4 regions of the Nitratireductor sp. OM-1 genome follow, and region 3 is predicted to be linked to each of the others. Evidence: predicted binding sites of a transcription regulator. Region 3 holds the regulator's gene; each other region holds the start of a gene.

Region 1 (4,209 bases), 1.8 Mb from region 3:
CGCCGGACGGCCCGACCGGGCATGCTCGATCTCTGCCTGAATGTGGTCCAGTAATCGGTTGCGCAGCGAGAATGGCGACACGGCAATGCGCATTTCGCCATCGGGCTCGGCGTAGCCGGTGATAAAATTGAACACCTGCGCCACGTCGCGCGCGATTTCCGGATCATCCGTGAAATAGGACAGATCCGTATAGATGCGCGCGGTGATCGGGTGGTAGTTGCCGGTGCCCAGATGGCAGTAATTGCGCAGCTTGCCTTCCTCGCGGCGCACCACGAGCGACATCTTGGCGTGGGTCTTGAGTTCGAGGAAGCCGAACACAACCTGCACGCCGGCGCGCTCCAGATCGCGCGCCCAGCGGATGTTTGCTTCCTCGTCGAAGCGGGCTTTCAGCTCCACCAGCGCCGTGACCGACTTGCCGGCCTCCGATGCCTCGATGAGCGCCCGCACGATGGGGCTGTCATTGGAGGTGCGGTAAAGCGTCTGCTTGATGGCCACCACTTCCGGGTCCAGCGACGCCTGACGCAGGAACTGCACCACGACATCGAAGGATTCATACGGGTGGTGGACGATAAGGTCCTTCTCGCGGATGGCGGCGAAACAGTCGCCATTATGCTCGCGAATGCGCTCCGGGAAACGCGGATTGTAAGGCGAGAAGAGCAGGTCTTCGCGCGGCACTTTCACGATCTCGGAAATCTGGTTGATCGCCAGCGGCCGCTCCAGAACCGTGATGCGGTTTTCGGCAACGCCCAGCTCGCTGGCGACGAAGTCGCGCAGGCCTTCGGGCATTTCGTCATCGAACTCAATGCGGATCACCGAGCCGCGGCGGCGGCGCTTGAGCGCCGATTCGAAGAGGCGCACCAGATCCTCGGCCTCTTCCTCCACCTCGATATCGCTGTCGCGAATGAGGCGGAACGTGCCCGAACCGATGACCTTGTAACGCGGGAACAGCTTGCCGATGAACAGGTTGACGACATCTTCCAGCGTGATGAACCGCACCGTTCCATTGTGCACCGGAAGCTGGATGAAGCGCTTGAGCGCCACCGGCAGGCGCAGAAGCGCCGTCATCGGCTCCAGCTCACCCTCATGCTGCAGTTCGAGCGCGATGGAGAAGCCGAGATTCGGAATGAACGGGAACGGGTGCGCCGGGTCGATGGAAAGCGGTGTCAGAACCGGGAAAATCGCTTCCATGAAGTGATCTTCCAGCCATTGCATGTCGACTGGGTTCAGCGCATCGCCGCGCACCAGCTCAATCCCTTCCTTGCGCAGAAGGTCAAGCAGTGCATTCAGGCTTGCGTGCTGGTCGTTCTGCAGCCCGGCCACCTCACGCAGCACATGCTCAAGCTGCTCTTCCGGCGTGCGGCCATCGGCGCTGCGCGTGGCGATGTGCTCACGCACCTGACCGGCAAGACCGGCGACGCGCACCATGAAGAACTCATCGAGATTGTCGGCCGAGATCGACAGGAAACGCAGCCGCTCAAGCAGCGGATGGTTTTCGTTCTGCGCCTCGCCGAGAACACGGCGATTGAACTGTAGCCAGGAGAATTCGCGATTGACGAAACGGTCCGGCCCCACGGCGGCGATCTGCCCAGTCGGTCCGCCATCAACGGAGAATTCTTTCGTGACCGGCTTCAACTGGTTCATGATCCTGCCTGCGCCCCTTGATTTCCACAGCACGGGCCGTTGTCTACTGGTGGCCCAGTGTACCTCGTGACATGGTTTTATGACAGTTTCATATCAGAGGCTTGCAAAGACGCAGTTTATGCTACAAACGCAAGCGACTTTCCAACGCATTCCAAGCGGGAGAAGATGATGGCCGGATCAGCCATTCCCCATTTCCAGAACACCAACGGACACCAGGCAATCGAAATCGGCGTGAAGGAATTCATGTGCGTCGGTGCGAATCCGCCCTTCGATCATCCGCATGTGTTCATCGACATGGGCGATGAGAACGAGCGGGTCTGCCCCTATTGCTCGACGCTTTACCGCTACAATCCGGCGCTGAAGGCGACGGACACGAAGCCCGAGGGCTGCATTTACGACGAAGCGGCCTGATCGGCCCGCAGGCCGATGACGGACGAACCAGCAGCAATCATCGTCGGCGCAGGCGTTGCCGGGCTGACGGCAGCACTTGCCCTGGCGCGGCATGGTCTTGCCTCGCGCATCTATGAGCGTGCGCCGGAACTCCACGAAGTGGGGGCCGGCCTTCAGCTTTCGCCCAACGCAACCCGCCTGCTCGACAGGCTGGGCGTGCTTGAGGAACTGCGCGCTTCGGCCGTGGAGCCGCAGGCCGTCGTTCTCAAGAAGGCTGCGACACTCGCCCCCCTCACCCATGTTCCGCTCGGTGCGGCCGCACAGGCCCGCTGGGGCGCACCTTATCTTGTGGTGCACCGCGCCGATCTGCAGGCAGCCCTTCTGAACCGTGCGCGCCAGCAACCGCTGATCGAGATCGTCACCAGCGCGCTGGCCGAGAAAGCCGATTTCCACGCCGGTCGTCCACGCCTTCAGATCCTGCGGGACGGCGAAAGCGAAGAGGTGCACACGCCCCTCCTGATCGCGGCAGACGGGGTCTGGTCGCATCTGCGTCGCCTCGCCCGCACCGCCGTGCGCAGCCGCTTTACCGGTTACGTCGCCTGGCGCGCGACAGTCCCCGTCGAAGAGGCGCTGGCTGCCGGCGACGGTGCGATCCAGCCCGACCGGGTGACGGCCTTCATGCACCCCAAATTCCATCTGGTCGCCTATCCGATCAGTGGTGGCAAGGCGATCAATCTGGTTGCGATTGTGCCGGGCGAAGTGCCGCTCAACGCCTGGGCGCAGGATGCTGACGACGCGCCGCTGAAAAAGACGCTCGCCAGCGCCAATCCCGCCCTTGCCCGGCTGGCCGCCAGCAGACATGCCTCCTGGACCGTCTGGCCCATCCATCAGGTGGACCCGGCCGACGCCTGGACAAAGCCCGAAGGTCTCGCGTTGATCGGTGATGCCGCCCATGCGGTGCCGCCCTTTGCGGCGCAGGGCGCCGGGATGGCGATTGAAGATGCGACCGTGCTTGCCAATCTTGTCGCGAAGCACCGCGATGCGCCTTCTGTGGCGCTTGCGGCCTATGAGGCGCAGCGCAAACCGCGTGTGAGCCGCGTCGCCCGACGCGGCGCGTTCAACCGCTTCACCTGGCACGCCAGCGGTCCCGTGGCGCTTGTGCGCGATGCCGTGCTCAAGACACGCAGCCAGGAAGCGCTGATGGCGGATTTCGACTGGCTCTACGGTTTCGACGCAGAAGCGGCTTCTGAAAGCTGAGGCGGGCTGACAGCCCCTGCCCGCCGCTCTCTTCCCGGTTCATCCCCCAAATGCAAAACGCCGCGCCCCCGTGAGGAAACGCGGCGTTTGGTGTCTGCGCCGGAGCGCCTGCAGTCAGTGCAGGATCTGCGACAGGAACAGTTTTGTGCGCTCGTGCTGCGGGTTGTCGAAGAACTCCGCCGGGGTGTTCTGCTCGACGATCTGCCCCTGATCCATGAAGATCACGCGGTTCGCCACCTGACGGGCAAAGCCCATTTCGTGGGTCACGCAGATCATCGTCATGCCTTCTTCGGCGAGATCGACCATGGTGTCGAGCACCTCCTTGATCATCTCGGGATCAAGTGCTGAGGTCGGCTCATCGAACAGCATGATGCGCGGGTTCATGCACAGCGCGCGGGCAATCGCCACGCGCTGCTGCTGGCCGCCCGAAAGCTGGCCCGGATACTTGTTCGCCTGTTCCGGGATCTTGACCCGCTCCAGAAAGTGCATCGCGGTCGCCTCGGCCTCTTTTTTGGGCGTCTTGCGCACCCAGATCGGGGCGAGCGTGCAGTTTTCCAGAATGGTCAGATGCGGAAACAGGTTGAAGTGCTGGAACACCATGCCGACTTCGCGCCGCACCTCATCGATCTTTTTCAGATCGTTGGTGAGCTCGATACCGTCCACGACGATCTTGCCCTTCTGATGCTCCTCCAGACGGTTGATGCAGCGGATCATGGTCGACTTGCCAGAACCCGAAGGACCGCACACGACGATGCGCTCACCGCGCATGACGCGCAGATTGATGTCCTTGAGAACGTGGAAATCGCCATACCATTTGTGCATGCCCACAATATCGATTGCGACGTCGGTATCGGAGATCTGCATCTTGCTCCGGTCAGCATGGAGCTCGTCTGCTTTAACGGCGTTTTCTGATGCCATTTT
Region 2 (4,209 bases), 1.3 Mb from region 3:
GCCGCCAGCGCCGCCTCATCGCGGAACTCGCCATAGACGATCACATCCACCTCGGTGCCGATCTGGTCGACCTTGCGGTTGATGCCGATCTCGAAGAAATCCGAATGCGGAATCTCGGCAAGCATGCCGAGACCCTCGGCAATCCGCTCCACATCAGCCTCATCCTTCGCGCTGAAAAAAACGATGTGTCGAATCACGGGCATGTCTCCTGGAAATTGCGCCCGCAAATCGCGCCGACCGCCCGAAAAAGTCAATGCGCCCCAGCGTCACGCAAAGCGCGAACCGCCTGAATCACTTTATCCGCCGAAGCCGGCAAACACTTGCTTCAAAAGAAGATAGGCCGGGCAATGCGCCCGACCTGTCATCATTGATCGTTATATTTATCCGACTACCGTTCAGAGCGTGATGCGGTAGAGCGCGAAACCTTCCTTGCCCTCGCCCGCCGGCTCGATGGAAACGCCCTCGACGCTCGAAGCGAACGCCGCGCCCTTCGGCCCGGTCTCGAACAGCACCGAGGTGTTTTCCAGCGGCTTGAAGTTCCAGTTGGCGTCGGCGGACGGGTTGATCGTGCCCTGTTCCACGATATAGCGCACAATCACGTCGCGGTTCGTGTCGGGCGCTTCGAAGATCACCTTGTCCGGGCCGATGCCGGGGAAATTGCCCCCACCCCCGCCACGGTAATTGTTGGTCGCGACGACAAACTTCTGCGCCGGATCGATGGCCGCACCCTTGAACTGCAGATCGACGATGCGGTTCGAATCCGCGTTCAGAAGCTCGCCCTTGGGCGAATATTTGGCAGGCTGCGAAAGATCGATCCGGTAGGTCACCCCGTCGATCACATCGAAATTGTAGGACGGGAATGTCGGATCGAGCAGTGGCTGGTCGGCCTTGCCCGGCTCCACCTGATTGAAGATGCCGGCCGACATTTCCAGCCATTCCTTCACATCCGCCCCGGTCACCAGAACCGCCTGCACCGTGTTGGGGTAGAGATAGAGGTCGGCGACATTCTTGATCGCCACATCGCCTGCCGGCACATCCGTATAATAGTCGGGCCCGCCGCGTCCGCCGGCCTTGAAGGGGGCTGCCGCCGAAAGCACCGGCACATCCCTGTGCGCGCCATCCTTCAGCATGTCGGTGATGTACCAGGTCTGCGCCTGGCTCACGACCTGCACGGACGGATCATCCGCCACCAGCGCGAAATAGGAGTGCAGCGGCGCGGAGGTCTTGCCCACGGCGGTGCGCACATATTTCAGCGTCGCCTCGTGGTCCTCGCGCACCGCGTCTTCCACCTTGGCCACGCTTTCCACCAGCGGTTCGGCCTTGCGCTCCACGCGCTTGAAGATCGGTCGTGCCTCCGAGGTGGAGTTCACCACCATCCAGCGATTGCCGTCGCGTTCAAGCATCAGATCGATCAGCCCCAGATGCGAGCCCCAGAAACCACCCATCACCGCCGGTTTTCCGGCAATCGTGCCCTTCGCATTGTCGACGCCTTCAAGCCCCTCGAATTTCGGTCCGGGGAAGTCCAGATGGCTGTGCCCCGTCACGATGGCGTCAACGCCGTCGACACCGGCCAGAAGCAGCGAGGCGTTTTCGAGGTTCTCCTCATACTTCGCCGGGCCGATGCCGGAATGCGACAGCGCCACCACAATGTCGGCGCCCTCTTCGCGCATCTGCGGCACCCAGGCCTCTGCGGCCTTCACGATGTCGCGCGTCATGGCCTTGCCAGCCAGATGCTTCGAATCCCAGTTCATGATCTGCGGCGGCACGAACCCGATCAGGCCCACCCGGATCGGATGCTCTTCGCCATTGCCGTCCTTCACCTTGCGATCGAGGATCACATAAGGTTTCAGGAAAAGCGCGTCATCGCGCGCGTTGGCAGCGAGCTCGCCCTTGGTCACATTGGCGCAGACGAAGGGGAAGTTCGCGCCATCGAGCACCTTGAACATGAAGTCGAGCCCGTAATTGAACTCGTGATTGCCAAGCGTCGAGCAATCATAGCCCAGCGTGTTCATGCCCTTGATCACCGGATGAACATCACCCTCGCGCATGCCGCGCTCATAGGCGATGTAGTCACCCATCGGGTTGCCCTGCAGGAAGTCGCCATTGTCCACCAGGATCGAATTCGTGGCTTCCGCGCGAATGCCATCGATGATCGCGGCCGTGCGCGCCAGACCCATCGTGTCGTTGGGCTTGTCGGCATAATAGTCATAGGGAAAGACATGCACATGCAGATCGGTCGTTTCCATGATGCGCAGATGCGCCTGATTGCCGGAAGCGCGTGCGGAAAACGGATGCATGAGAACCAGCGAACCGGCAGCCGCCGATCCGGCGAGGAAGGAACGACGGGAAAGCAGGGCGTGCGGTCGGGTCATGGTCATCTCTCTTTCGATCTTTGAAACGGAAACAGCGATCAGTCATGATTGCGCTCTCGTGGCGAGACTTCCAGCAAAAACTCGTGACGCCCGGATGACAGGGCCATGGCACAAACGGCGCTTCACATGTCGCAGCGAGAAAAGCGCATCAGCCGCCCGCCCCGCAGTCTTGATAAGCGCTGCACGAACAAAGCAGAGGGAGAGAAAAGAGATGAACACTTCTTCCGGCGACCGGGATTACGCGTCACCGCCCTGCTTCATGCATGAGCTGGCAAGCGGCGCACAGGCGGCTGATGCAGACCACTGGCCGGATGTCCGGCGCTGGCGCAAGGCGGCCCGCGAGCGCCTCATCGCCGAGCGGCTTGCCGTGCCGGCGAAAACCCGAAGCGAACTTGCCGAAGACATTGCCAATAAGCTCGACCGTCTCATCGGCGATCCCGCCGGCCGGGTGATCGGCCTCTACTGGCCGTTCCGGGGGGAGCCGGATCTACGCCCATGGCTTGCCCGATGCGCGGCGCGGGGAGCAGAGACGGCCCTCCCCGTCGTCATCGAAAAGGGCGCACCGCTCGTCTTCCGGCCCTACCGGCCCGGCGACACACTTGAACGCGGCGTGTGGAACATTCCCGTTCCCGCAACGCAGGCGGAAATCGCGCCTGATATCGTGGTTTCACCGCTGGTCGGCTTCGACGCCGCGCGCTACCGGCTGGGCTATGGCGGCGGTTACTACGACCGCACCCTCGCCGCACTGGCGAAGAAACCGCTGGTCGTGGGCATCGGCTATGCCTTCTCGCAATTGCCGACCATCTACCCGCAGCCCCATGACATTGCGATGGATCATATAATGACTGCGGGCGAGAAGATTTTGCCGTCAGGCGTCCCCGCCTGACCCCGGATCAGGACATTTCAGGCTTCAGTCCCAGCGCGGTGCGGTCCACCACTTCGCGAAGCGCAAAGGCCGAGTTGATCTTGATGACATGCGGCATGCCCGTCAGCCATTCCTTGTGAACGCGCTCATAGTCCTGCAGATCCCGCGCCGCGACCCGCAGAATGTAATCATATTCGCCCGCCATCAGATGGCATGACACCACATTCGGGCAGCGCTGCACCGCCGCCTCGAACTCGCTCAACGTGCGTTCGAACTGGCCCGACAAGGAGATATGGACTATCACCGTTACACCATGCCCAAGGGCTGCATTCGAAAGCCGGGCATGGTATCCCTTGACCACGCCGCTCTTCTCCAGATTGTCGAGACGGCGCGAGCAGGCCGATTGCGACAGTCCGACCTTCTCGGCAAGCGCGGAATTGGAGATCCGCCCGTCCTGCTGCAACGCATCCAGAATGGCGATATCAATCCTATCCAGGGCCATTTTTCGAATTTCCTTTTACGAACGCGACATTTCGCGCAAGGAATAGCGAAAATCGCCAGATACTGCAAACGAGTTCGCAAAGACGTTCGGTCTTTTTTGTGGTCTCATCGATTGAGCCAGAAAATTCGCACACATGTTGGAGGAGACAAGGATGCGTGTCGGCTGTCCGAAAGAAATAAAGAATCACGAATATCGCGTCGGCCTTACGCCGGGGTCCGTACGCGAATATGTGGCGCATGGGCACGATGTGCTCGTGGAAACCGGCGCAGGCGCAGGCATCGGCGCCGATGACAACGCCTATCGCGCCGCTGGCGCAACCATCGCCAAAACCGCTGAAGACGTCTTCGCCAAATCCGACATGATCGTGAAGGTCAAGGAACCGCAGCCCTCGGAATGGGTCCAGCTGCGCGAAGACCAGATCCTCTACACCTATCTCCACCTTGCACCCGATCCGGAGCAGACACGCGGCC
Region 3 (4,209 bases):
CGCTTGAAGCGTTGATCGCCGATACGAGCATCTTTCCCGAGGCATCGACCGACAAGATCGCCCTCTTCAGGCTCTTCACATCGCTGTTCGAAACGCTGGACGTTCCGGTCCCCGAAGGCATGCCGAGCTCGGCATGGGAAAAGCGGGCCATGAGCAACCTTTCTTCGCTCGCGCCCCGTCCGCGTCAGGCCTTCCTGCTGGTGGCCGTCGAGAATTTCCGGCCGGAAGAGGCTGCGGAAATTCTCGAGACGGATATGAAAGGCATCAACACGATGCTGCGCGAAGCCAGCGAGGAGATTTCCCGTCAGGTGGCGACAGACATCCTCATCATCGAGGACGAGCCCCTGATCGCCATGGACATCGAGGAAATGGTCGAAAGCCTCGGGCATCGCGTGGTCGGCACGGCCCGCACCCACAAGCAGGCGGTCGAAATGTTTGCCAAGACGCAGCCGAAAATGGTGCTGGCCGACATTCAGCTTGCCGATGGCAGTTCAGGCCTTGATGCGGTGAACGAGATCCTCGACGCGGCCACCGTACCGGTCATCTTCATCACCGCCTTCCCCGAGCGGCTTCTGACGGGCGAGCGCCCGGAACCGACCTTCCTTGTGACCAAGCCGTTCAGCCCGGAAATGGTCAAGGCGCTCATCAGCCAGGCGCTCTTCTTCGATCAGCAGGCGCACGCGGCGGCCTGACACGCCCCCGCTTCTTCACGCGTTTCTCAAAAAAGCCGCCTCCGGGCGGCTTTTCTTTTGCCCAAAATCTCTCCGGCGGAACCAAATCCGAGTGCCAGACGTTTAACCGGCATAACTAAACGGAGAGACAGAATGCTATACTGGGCCCTGATATTCCTTGTCGTCGCGATCATCGCCGGCGCACTCGGTTTCGGCGGAATTGCCGGCGCTTCGGCAGGCATTGCGCAGATCCTCTTCTACATCTTCCTCGCCCTGCTCGCGATCTCGCTGATCATGGGCCTTCTGAAACGCGGTCGCTAAACGGCGACGCACACATAAACGAATGCGGCATAAGCGAACCGGACCATCCATGGCTTCCGTTTCGTGAAGACAATGAAAGGAGAAAGCCATGGAACACATCGCTGCACTTCTTTTGATTGTCGGCTGCTCAGGCAATGTGGGGGCCGGCGACACGCGCGAATGCCAGGAACTGCCCGCCCCCACCCCGGTCTACGAGACGTTTGAGGAGTGCGAGGCGGAGAAGCCGGTTGCAATGCGCGAGCTGGAAACCGAAGCGCCGCAGGTTCTCGCCACCTGTGTCTATGTGGATCCCGCACTTGTCTATGACGATGCGATCCTGGAGTGGGACATCACCAGCAATGGCGAGCTGACCGCCTCCATCGAGCCGGTGACGAGCTTTGCCGTGGCGCAGAACGAGCATGCCCGTCCCGGACACGCCGCCACGAAATAACGGGCCACGAAATAACGGGCGAAGAGCTTCAACAAAAAAGCCCCGGTCGAACCGGGGCTTTTTTAATGACTGTATCGCGTCTGTCAGGCTTCGCGGATCGCATAGCCCGCGCCGCGAATGGTGCGGATCACATCGGGCAGACGCCCGTGGTTCACGGCCTTGCGCAGCCGGCCCACATGCACGTCCACGGTGCGCTCGTCGATATAGATCGTCTCGCCCCAGACATTGTCGAGCAGCTGGCTGCGCGAGAAGACGCGGCCGGGATGCTGCATCATGAATTCCAGGAGGCGGAACTCTGTCGGTCCAAGACGGATCTCGTTCTTGCGGCGATAGACACGGTGCGATTCACGGTCGAGTACGATGTCCCCGACCGAAAGAACCGTCGAGAGCACTTCCGGCTTCGCGCGCCGCAGAAGCGCGCGAACACGCGCCACGAATTCCGGCGTCGAGAAAGGCTTCACCAGATAGTCGTCCGCGCCGGTTGAAAGGCCGCGCACGCGGTCGCTTTCCTCGCCACGGGCGGTGAGCATGATGATCGGCAGGCGCTCCGTTTCGGGGCGCATGCGCAGCCGGCGGCACAGCTCGATGCCGGAAACGGCCGGAACCATCCAGTCCAGAACGAGCAGATCGGGTACGTTTTCCTGCAGGCGCACTTCGGCTTCATCGCCGCGAGAGATCATCTCGACCTGATAGCCTTCGGCTTCCAGATTGTACTTGAGCAAGACGCAAAGCGGTTCGTCGTCTTCAACGACCATGACCTTGGGGGCAATCATGGCAGGCATTCTCCTCGGGCAGTCTACGACCGATTAGACATCGGATTCGACCGTCATCTGTGTTTCGTCAAGCTTCGGCCGCTGGACCGGAAGCTGGGACCCCGTCACCACATAATAGGCATTTTCGGCGATATTGGTCACATGGTCGCCGATACGCTCAAGATTTTTCGCACAGAACAGGAGGTGCGTGCAGGCCGTGATGTTGCGCGGGTCTTCCATCATGTAGGTGAGGAGTTCGCGGAAAACCGACGTGTACTGAATGTCGATTTCCTCATCCTCGTCGCGCAGCCGGATTAACGCCTCGGCATTGCGCGCCACATAGTGCTCGACCACCGAATTGACCTGTTTCAGCACGAGGCCGGCCATCGCGTCGATGGAATGCGCAAGCGTGCGCGGCGTGGCGCTTTCGCCCACGGCGCCGACGCGCTTGGCAATGTTCTTGGCCAGATCGCCGATGCGCTCGAGATCAGCCGCCATGCGGATGGCGCCCACGACGCTGCGCAGATCCTGCGCCATCGGCTGGCGCTTTGCGATGAGCGTGATGGCGCGCTCATCAAGGTCGCGCTGCTTGGCATCCATGATCGTGTCATCGGAGATGATGCGCTGTGCAAGCGCCGTATCGGAGTGCAGCAGCGCCCTGGTGGAAGCGCGCGTCATCTCGCCGGAGAGATCGCCCATGTCGCGGATGAGGCGGTCGATTTCACCGAGTTCCTCATCGAAGGAGCTGACTGTGTGCTCGCCCATGGTCTGGTTCCTTATCTGTGCGTTTGCCGCGCCGTCAGCCGAAGCGTCCGGTGATGTAATCCTGGGTGCGCTTGTCATCCGGATTGGTGAACATCTTGTCCGTCGGGCCTTCCTCGACCAGATTGCCGAGGTGGAACATGGCCGTGCGCTGCGAGACGCGGGCCGCCTGCTGCATGGAGTGCGTGACGATCACGATCGTGTAGTTCTCGCGCAGCTCGTCAATCAGCTCTTCCACCTTGGCGGTGGCGATGGGATCGAGCGCCGAGCAGGGCTCGTCCATCAGGATCACTTCCGGCGACACGGCAATGGCGCGCGCGATGCATAAGCGCTGCTGCTGACCACCGGAAAGACCGGTGCCGGGCTCATGCAGGCGGTCCTTCACCTCATTGAAGAGGCCAGCCTTCTGGAGACTCGCTTCCACGACCTCGTCGAACTCCGACTTCTTCGTCGCCAGACCGTGAATGCGCGGACCGTAGGCGATGTTCTCGTAGATCGACTTGGGGAACGGATTGGGCTTCTGGAAGACCATGCCGACCCGGGCGCGCAGCTCCACCACATCGATGCGGGGATCGTAGATATCCTCGCCATCGAGCGTGATCTTGCCGGTGATCCGGGCAATGTCGATCGTGTCGTTCATGCGGTTCAGGCAGCGCAGGAACGTGGATTTGCCACAGCCCGAGGGGCCGATCAGCGCGGTCACCTGGTTTTCGCGCACGTCGAGATTGACGCCGAACAGCGCCTGTTTCTCGCCGTAGAAGACGCAGACGTCTTCACCGCGCATCTTGAGGGTGTCCGAGTTCTGGCTCGCATCCAGTGCTTCTTCAACAGCAGCATCAGTGAGCATGTTCATGTCCTTCCACTCCGTTACCAGCGACGCTCGACGCGCCGCCGCAGAATAATGGCGGTAATGTTCATCACGGCGAGGAACAGCAACAACACCATGATAGCGCCCGAGGTGCGCTCGACAAACGCGCGTTCGGCCTCATTCGCCCACATGTAGATCTGAACCGGCAGCGCCGTAGCGGGATCGAGCGGCGTGGTCGGGTAATCGGCCACGAAGGCCACCATGCCGATCAGAAGCAGCGGTGCGGTTTCGCCAAGCGCCTGCGCCAGACCGATGATCGTGCCCGTGAGAATGCCGGGCGCGGCCAGCGGCAGCACATGGTGAAACACCGTCTGGGTGCGCGAAGCGCCGAGGCCGAGAGCTGCCGCACGGATGGAGGGCGGCACGGCCCGCAGCGCTGCGCGCGTTGCGATGATGATCGTCGGC
Region 4 (4,209 bases), on a different replicon from region 3:
CCTCTGCAATGAGCTTGCCGCGGTTGAGAACCTGAATGCGGTCGCAAAGCCCCATCACCAGATGCATGTCGTGCTCGACCACCAGAACAGCGATCCCGAACTCCGCATTGACCTGGCGAATGAAGGAAACGAGATCGCTCGTCTCGGACGGGTTGAGACCGGCGGCCGGCTCGTCAAGAAGCAGTGCTGCAGGCTCGCCCGCGAGCGCCCGGCCAATTTCCACCCGTCGCTGATCGCCATAGGAAAGATCGCCCGCGCGCTGCTGCGCAAAGGCGCTGAGGCCAATCCGGTCGACGATGTCACGGCTCATCTGGCGTAGCGTCTCTTCCGCGCGCCAGAAGGACGGCAATTGAAGCATTGTGGCGAGTGTGCTCGCCGAGTGGCGCATATGCCCGCCGCACATGACATTCTCGAGCACGCTCAGATCCTCGAACAGGCGGATATTCTGAAACGTTCGCGCGAGCCCGGCGCGCGCCATCATGTGTGGCGGCTGTCCGGTCATGTCCGCACCGTTCACGGAAATCCTGCCGGATGACGGCCTGAGCACCCCCGTCAGAAGATTGAAAGCCGTCGTCTTGCCCGCGCCATTCGGCCCGATCAGCCCGACAAGATCCCCCCTGTCGAGTTGCAAATCGTATCCATCGACGGCCAAGAGCCCGCCAAACCGTTTCGCAAGGCCCGAAGCCTCGATAACCGGCGTGTCACTCACGACAAACTCGCTCCCCTGTTGTTGACCCAACGATATGGCGGCGGCAGGACCAGCGTCAACAAAAAGATACATCTTGCAATAAAACAAATGGATTTGTACGATTTCATACAAAATTTGCGGGAGGCATCTGCGTGTCCGATTTGAATGAAACCGCCCCTCTTCGGGTCCTTGCGGCGCACGAGCCGCACCCTCTGGAGACATTCAACGAATCCGCCGGGTCGGATTACTTCATCATCTGCGAACATGCGGGGCGGCGCATTCCGCAGAGTCTCGGCACGATGGGGCTTTCAAAGACGGATCTCAAGCGCCACATCGCCTGGGATATCGGTGCGCTTTCGGTGGCGAAAAAACTGTCTGAGCTTCTGAACGCGCCGCTTTACACGCAGCGCTATTCTCGGCTTGTCTGCGACTGCAACCGCCAGCCCGATGTCGCCACCTTCGCGCCGGAAGTCAGCGAGGGCACAGAAGTCCCGGCCAACAGGAACCTCTCCGCGAGCGACCGCAACATGCGCGCCAACGAGATCTTCTGGCCCTTCCACAACGCCGTCTCGGCGGCGCTGGACGAACGCACGAAAGCAGGCCGCAAGACCCGGCTGGTCACGATCCACTCCTTCACACCGGTGTTTCTGGGGAAGAGCCGCCCTTGGGAAATCGGCATTCTGTTCAATCGGGACAAAACACTGTCACCGGCGATGCTTGACTGGTTTCGCAAGAACACGGATCTGTGCGTGGGCAGCAACCAGCCCTATGCAGTCAGCGACGCCACCGACTATGCGGTGCCGGTTCATGGCGAGAAGCGCGGCATTCCCTGCGTCGAGATCGAGATCCGCAACGACCTCATCGCCTCGGAAACGGATGCGGGCGAATGGGCTGACCTTGTGGCAAGAGGTCTCGTCGCGGCCGAACCGCAGCTTTGAAAATAAGCGAAGACAGATGCATGGGCTGCCACCCAGCAGTATCCCCTTCTTCAGCTATCTCAATGCCGTTTTCCGCTCTCCCTACCCAGGCTCCCTGACAACCTTCTGACCGTCACGCACGTGTCATTGGGTTTCGCTAGAACCGCCTCATTCGAATGAGTTGGTGCTATGCGAAATCAAGGATACTCCTGGGAGGAAACCCGGGACAGGATCAGCGAAGAAATCATCTCGGGCAGGCTGGCAGCGGATACGAAACTGCCGTCTGAACCCGAGCTCTGCGTGCTCTATGGTGCGCGCCGTCACTCTCTGCGCAAAGCATTGGCAGCACTGGTGACAGAAGGCAAGCTGCGTGTTGAACACGGGCGCGGCACTTTCGTGGAACGCGCGCCCTTGCTCAACTACGTGATTGGCGAGCGAACGCGTTTTCGCGAGAATCTCCTGTCCCAGGGCCTCACCGCCTCGGGCGAAACCCTTTCAGAAATGAAAATTCCTGCCAGCACCCGTGTGGCTGCGGCCTTGAAGATCGCTGCGGAGGCTCCCGTCTTCGCCCGCTCCTGGCGCGGGTTCGCCAATGATCTGCCGATCAGCACGGGCTGGGCCTATTACGATGCCACGCGCTTCCCGGATCTGCTGGAACGCCGGCGCGACACCCGGTCGATAACCGATGTCTATCGCAGCTACGGCATCACCGACTACCGGCGCCAGAGCACCACTGTCCTGACCCGCATCGCCTCCGAACGGGAGGCCGCCATGCTGATGATGCGCCCGGGGCAATCCGTTTTGGTCGTCCAGAAAGTGGACGCCGATCTCGACGGACGCCCCATCAGCTTCTCCGAGGCCGTATGGGCTGGCGATCGTGTGCAGTTCACCTTCGAAGCAGACCAGCCGACCGTCATGACCACCGAAAGACCTTCCGATGACTGATACATTTCCACCCGGTGACAGCGATCACCCCGCGACGCTCGACATTCTCGCCCGCGCCCGCCCCGACCGGCTCAAACAGCATGCCGAAATCCTGCTTGAAGAGATGGGCGAAATCACCGTCATCGCCAACCGCACCGGCCTCGTTATGGTGCCGATGAGGGACACGGTCCAGAATGTGGATTTCCATCTGGGCGAAGTGCTGGTCAGCGAAGCCCACATTGCCGACGAAGCCGGTAACATCGGTTACGGCATGGTGACCGGCCGCGATCTCGAACGCGCCATGGCAATGGCCGTCATTGACCTGCGCATCGCCGCATTCGGGCAGGAAACAGCCACCGCCACTCTGCTCGCCGAAGAACAAGCGCATCTCGCAGCCGTCGATGAGGAACGCATGCGTCAGGTGGAAGCCACGCGCGTCGAAATGGAGACCTTCTGATGTTGACCGTTGCACCACCCGACGCCATTGAACTGCGCTGCAATTCCACATTCCAGGCGCTCATGTGGGCGCTGTCGCGCCCGGGCGATGCCCGCGTGATGCCGGAGGCCGGCCTTGCCGGCATTGCCGAAACACTGGTGGATCTCGAATGCACCGTGTTTGCCGATACGCCGGACCTGCGCGAGGCCGTCTCCGCCAGCGGAGCGCTCGTCACAGGTGATGTTTCGCGGGCCGACCACGTTTTCCTGTCGTCGCTCGAAAACGCTGCGGACCAGATCGCCCAGCTTCGCTGCGGCAGTCCCCTTTACCCCGATGATGGCGCGACGCTGATCGTCGCCGCCCGGCACGCAGGCCAGCGCCTGCGGCTCAGCGGCCCCGGCATTGAAGAGCCAACAGAGACCTCACTCGACGCGCCACCGGCCTTCTGGGCCATGCGCGCAATGCTCTGCGCCTATCCGGAAGGCTTTGACTGCTTTTTCGTCGATGACCGTTCCGTCATCGGCATCCCGCGCTCGACCAAGGTGGAGGTTCTCTAGAATGGCCTATGTGGCAACCCGTGGTGGCGAAAAGGCCATCGAACAGGCCGAACGGCTGTTCCGTCAGGACCTTGGCCCCATCGACGCGGCCCGCGTCGACACGATCCGCAAAACCATGCCCTATCTGGTCGACCGCGTGATGGGCGAAGCCTCGCTTTATGATGAGGAACTCGCGGCGCTCGCGCTGGCGCAGACCGGCGGTGAGCTTTCCGAAGCCGTGCTGGTTCTGCGCGCCTGGCGCACCACCCAGCCGCGCCTCGCCATCGCCCGTCCCGTGCAGCAGGATGAAGTGCTCACGCAGCGCCGCATTTCCGCCGCCTTCAAGGACATTCCCGGCGGGCAGATACTCGGGCCGACGCTGGATTATTCGCACCGTGTTCTGGCAACAGACGTGCTGGAAGGAAAACCCTTCACGCCTCCGCCGGTCGACAGCGCAGAGGCCCCGGCGCCTGTACGCCAGCCTTCTCTGGCCGAGTGGCAGCGTCAGCAGGGGCTGGTCGCCCCGGCCACCGAACCGGACACCGCGCCGGAGGACATTCCCGACCTGACGCGCGAGCCGCTTCTTTTTCCCGCGTCGCGCGCCCATCGCCTGCAAAGCCTTGCCCGCGCAGAAACCGGCGGTGTGCTCGCCCTCGGCTATGCCGCCATGCGCGGATATGGCAATGCCCACCCGACCGTCAACGAGCT

Evidence for each region. Region 3 encodes PhoB, which activates phosphate uptake and scavenging genes when phosphate is short. Its sites were predicted from a motif close to TGTCATNNANCTGTCAT; they were not measured.
Region 1: DEJ54_RS12525 (RNA degradosome polyphosphate kinase) is a predicted target of PhoB. The motif match lies at 1,721-1,737, and genes of this name have one in related genera.
Region 2: DEJ54_RS16395 (bifunctional 2',3'-cyclic-nucleotide 2'-phosphodiesterase/3'-nucleotidase) is a predicted target of PhoB. The motif match lies at 2,456-2,472, and genes of this name have one in related genera.
Region 4: phnF (phosphonate metabolism transcriptional regulator PhnF) is a predicted target of PhoB. The motif match lies at 1,737-1,753, and genes of this name have one in related genera.

Annotation. Positions count from the first base shown of each region.
Region 1 is NZ_CP029208.1:2,613,512-2,617,720, reverse strand. Features, by position in the region: gene DEJ54_RS12525 (RNA degradosome polyphosphate kinase) at 1-1,641, opposite strand, end outside; gene DEJ54_RS12520 (zinc-finger domain-containing protein) at 1,810-2,052, shown strand; gene DEJ54_RS12515 (FAD-dependent monooxygenase) at 2,068-3,288, shown strand; gene DEJ54_RS12510 (amino acid ABC transporter ATP-binding protein) at 3,403-4,206, opposite strand.
Region 2 is NZ_CP029208.1:3,424,263-3,428,471, forward strand. Features, by position in the region: gene DEJ54_RS16390 (Dabb family protein) at 1-197, opposite strand, end outside; gene DEJ54_RS16395 (bifunctional 2',3'-cyclic-nucleotide 2'-phosphodiesterase/3'-nucleotidase) at 396-2,372, opposite strand; gene DEJ54_RS16400 (5-formyltetrahydrofolate cyclo-ligase) at 2,584-3,258, shown strand; gene DEJ54_RS16405 (Lrp/AsnC family transcriptional regulator) at 3,266-3,739, opposite strand; gene ald (alanine dehydrogenase) at 3,891-4,209, shown strand, end outside.
Region 3 is NZ_CP029208.1:781,693-785,901, forward strand. Features, by position in the region: gene DEJ54_RS03650 (response regulator) at 1-692, shown strand, start outside; gene DEJ54_RS03655 (DUF1328 domain-containing protein) at 825-992, shown strand; gene DEJ54_RS03660 (hypothetical protein) at 1,081-1,422, shown strand; gene phoB (phosphate regulon transcriptional regulator PhoB) at 1,506-2,192, opposite strand; gene phoU (phosphate signaling complex protein PhoU) at 2,229-2,939, opposite strand; gene pstB (phosphate ABC transporter ATP-binding protein PstB) at 2,974-3,789, opposite strand; gene pstA (phosphate ABC transporter permease PstA) at 3,804-4,209, opposite strand, start outside.
Region 4 is NZ_CP029209.1:380,539-384,747, reverse strand. Features, by position in the region: gene DEJ54_RS20875 (ABC transporter ATP-binding protein) at 1-709, opposite strand, end outside; gene DEJ54_RS20870 (N-formylglutamate amidohydrolase) at 841-1,626, shown strand; gene phnF (phosphonate metabolism transcriptional regulator PhnF) at 1,795-2,550, shown strand; gene phnG (phosphonate C-P lyase system protein PhnG) at 2,543-2,986, shown strand; gene phnH (phosphonate C-P lyase system protein PhnH) at 2,986-3,522, shown strand; gene DEJ54_RS20850 (carbon-phosphorus lyase complex subunit PhnI) at 3,524-4,209, shown strand, end outside.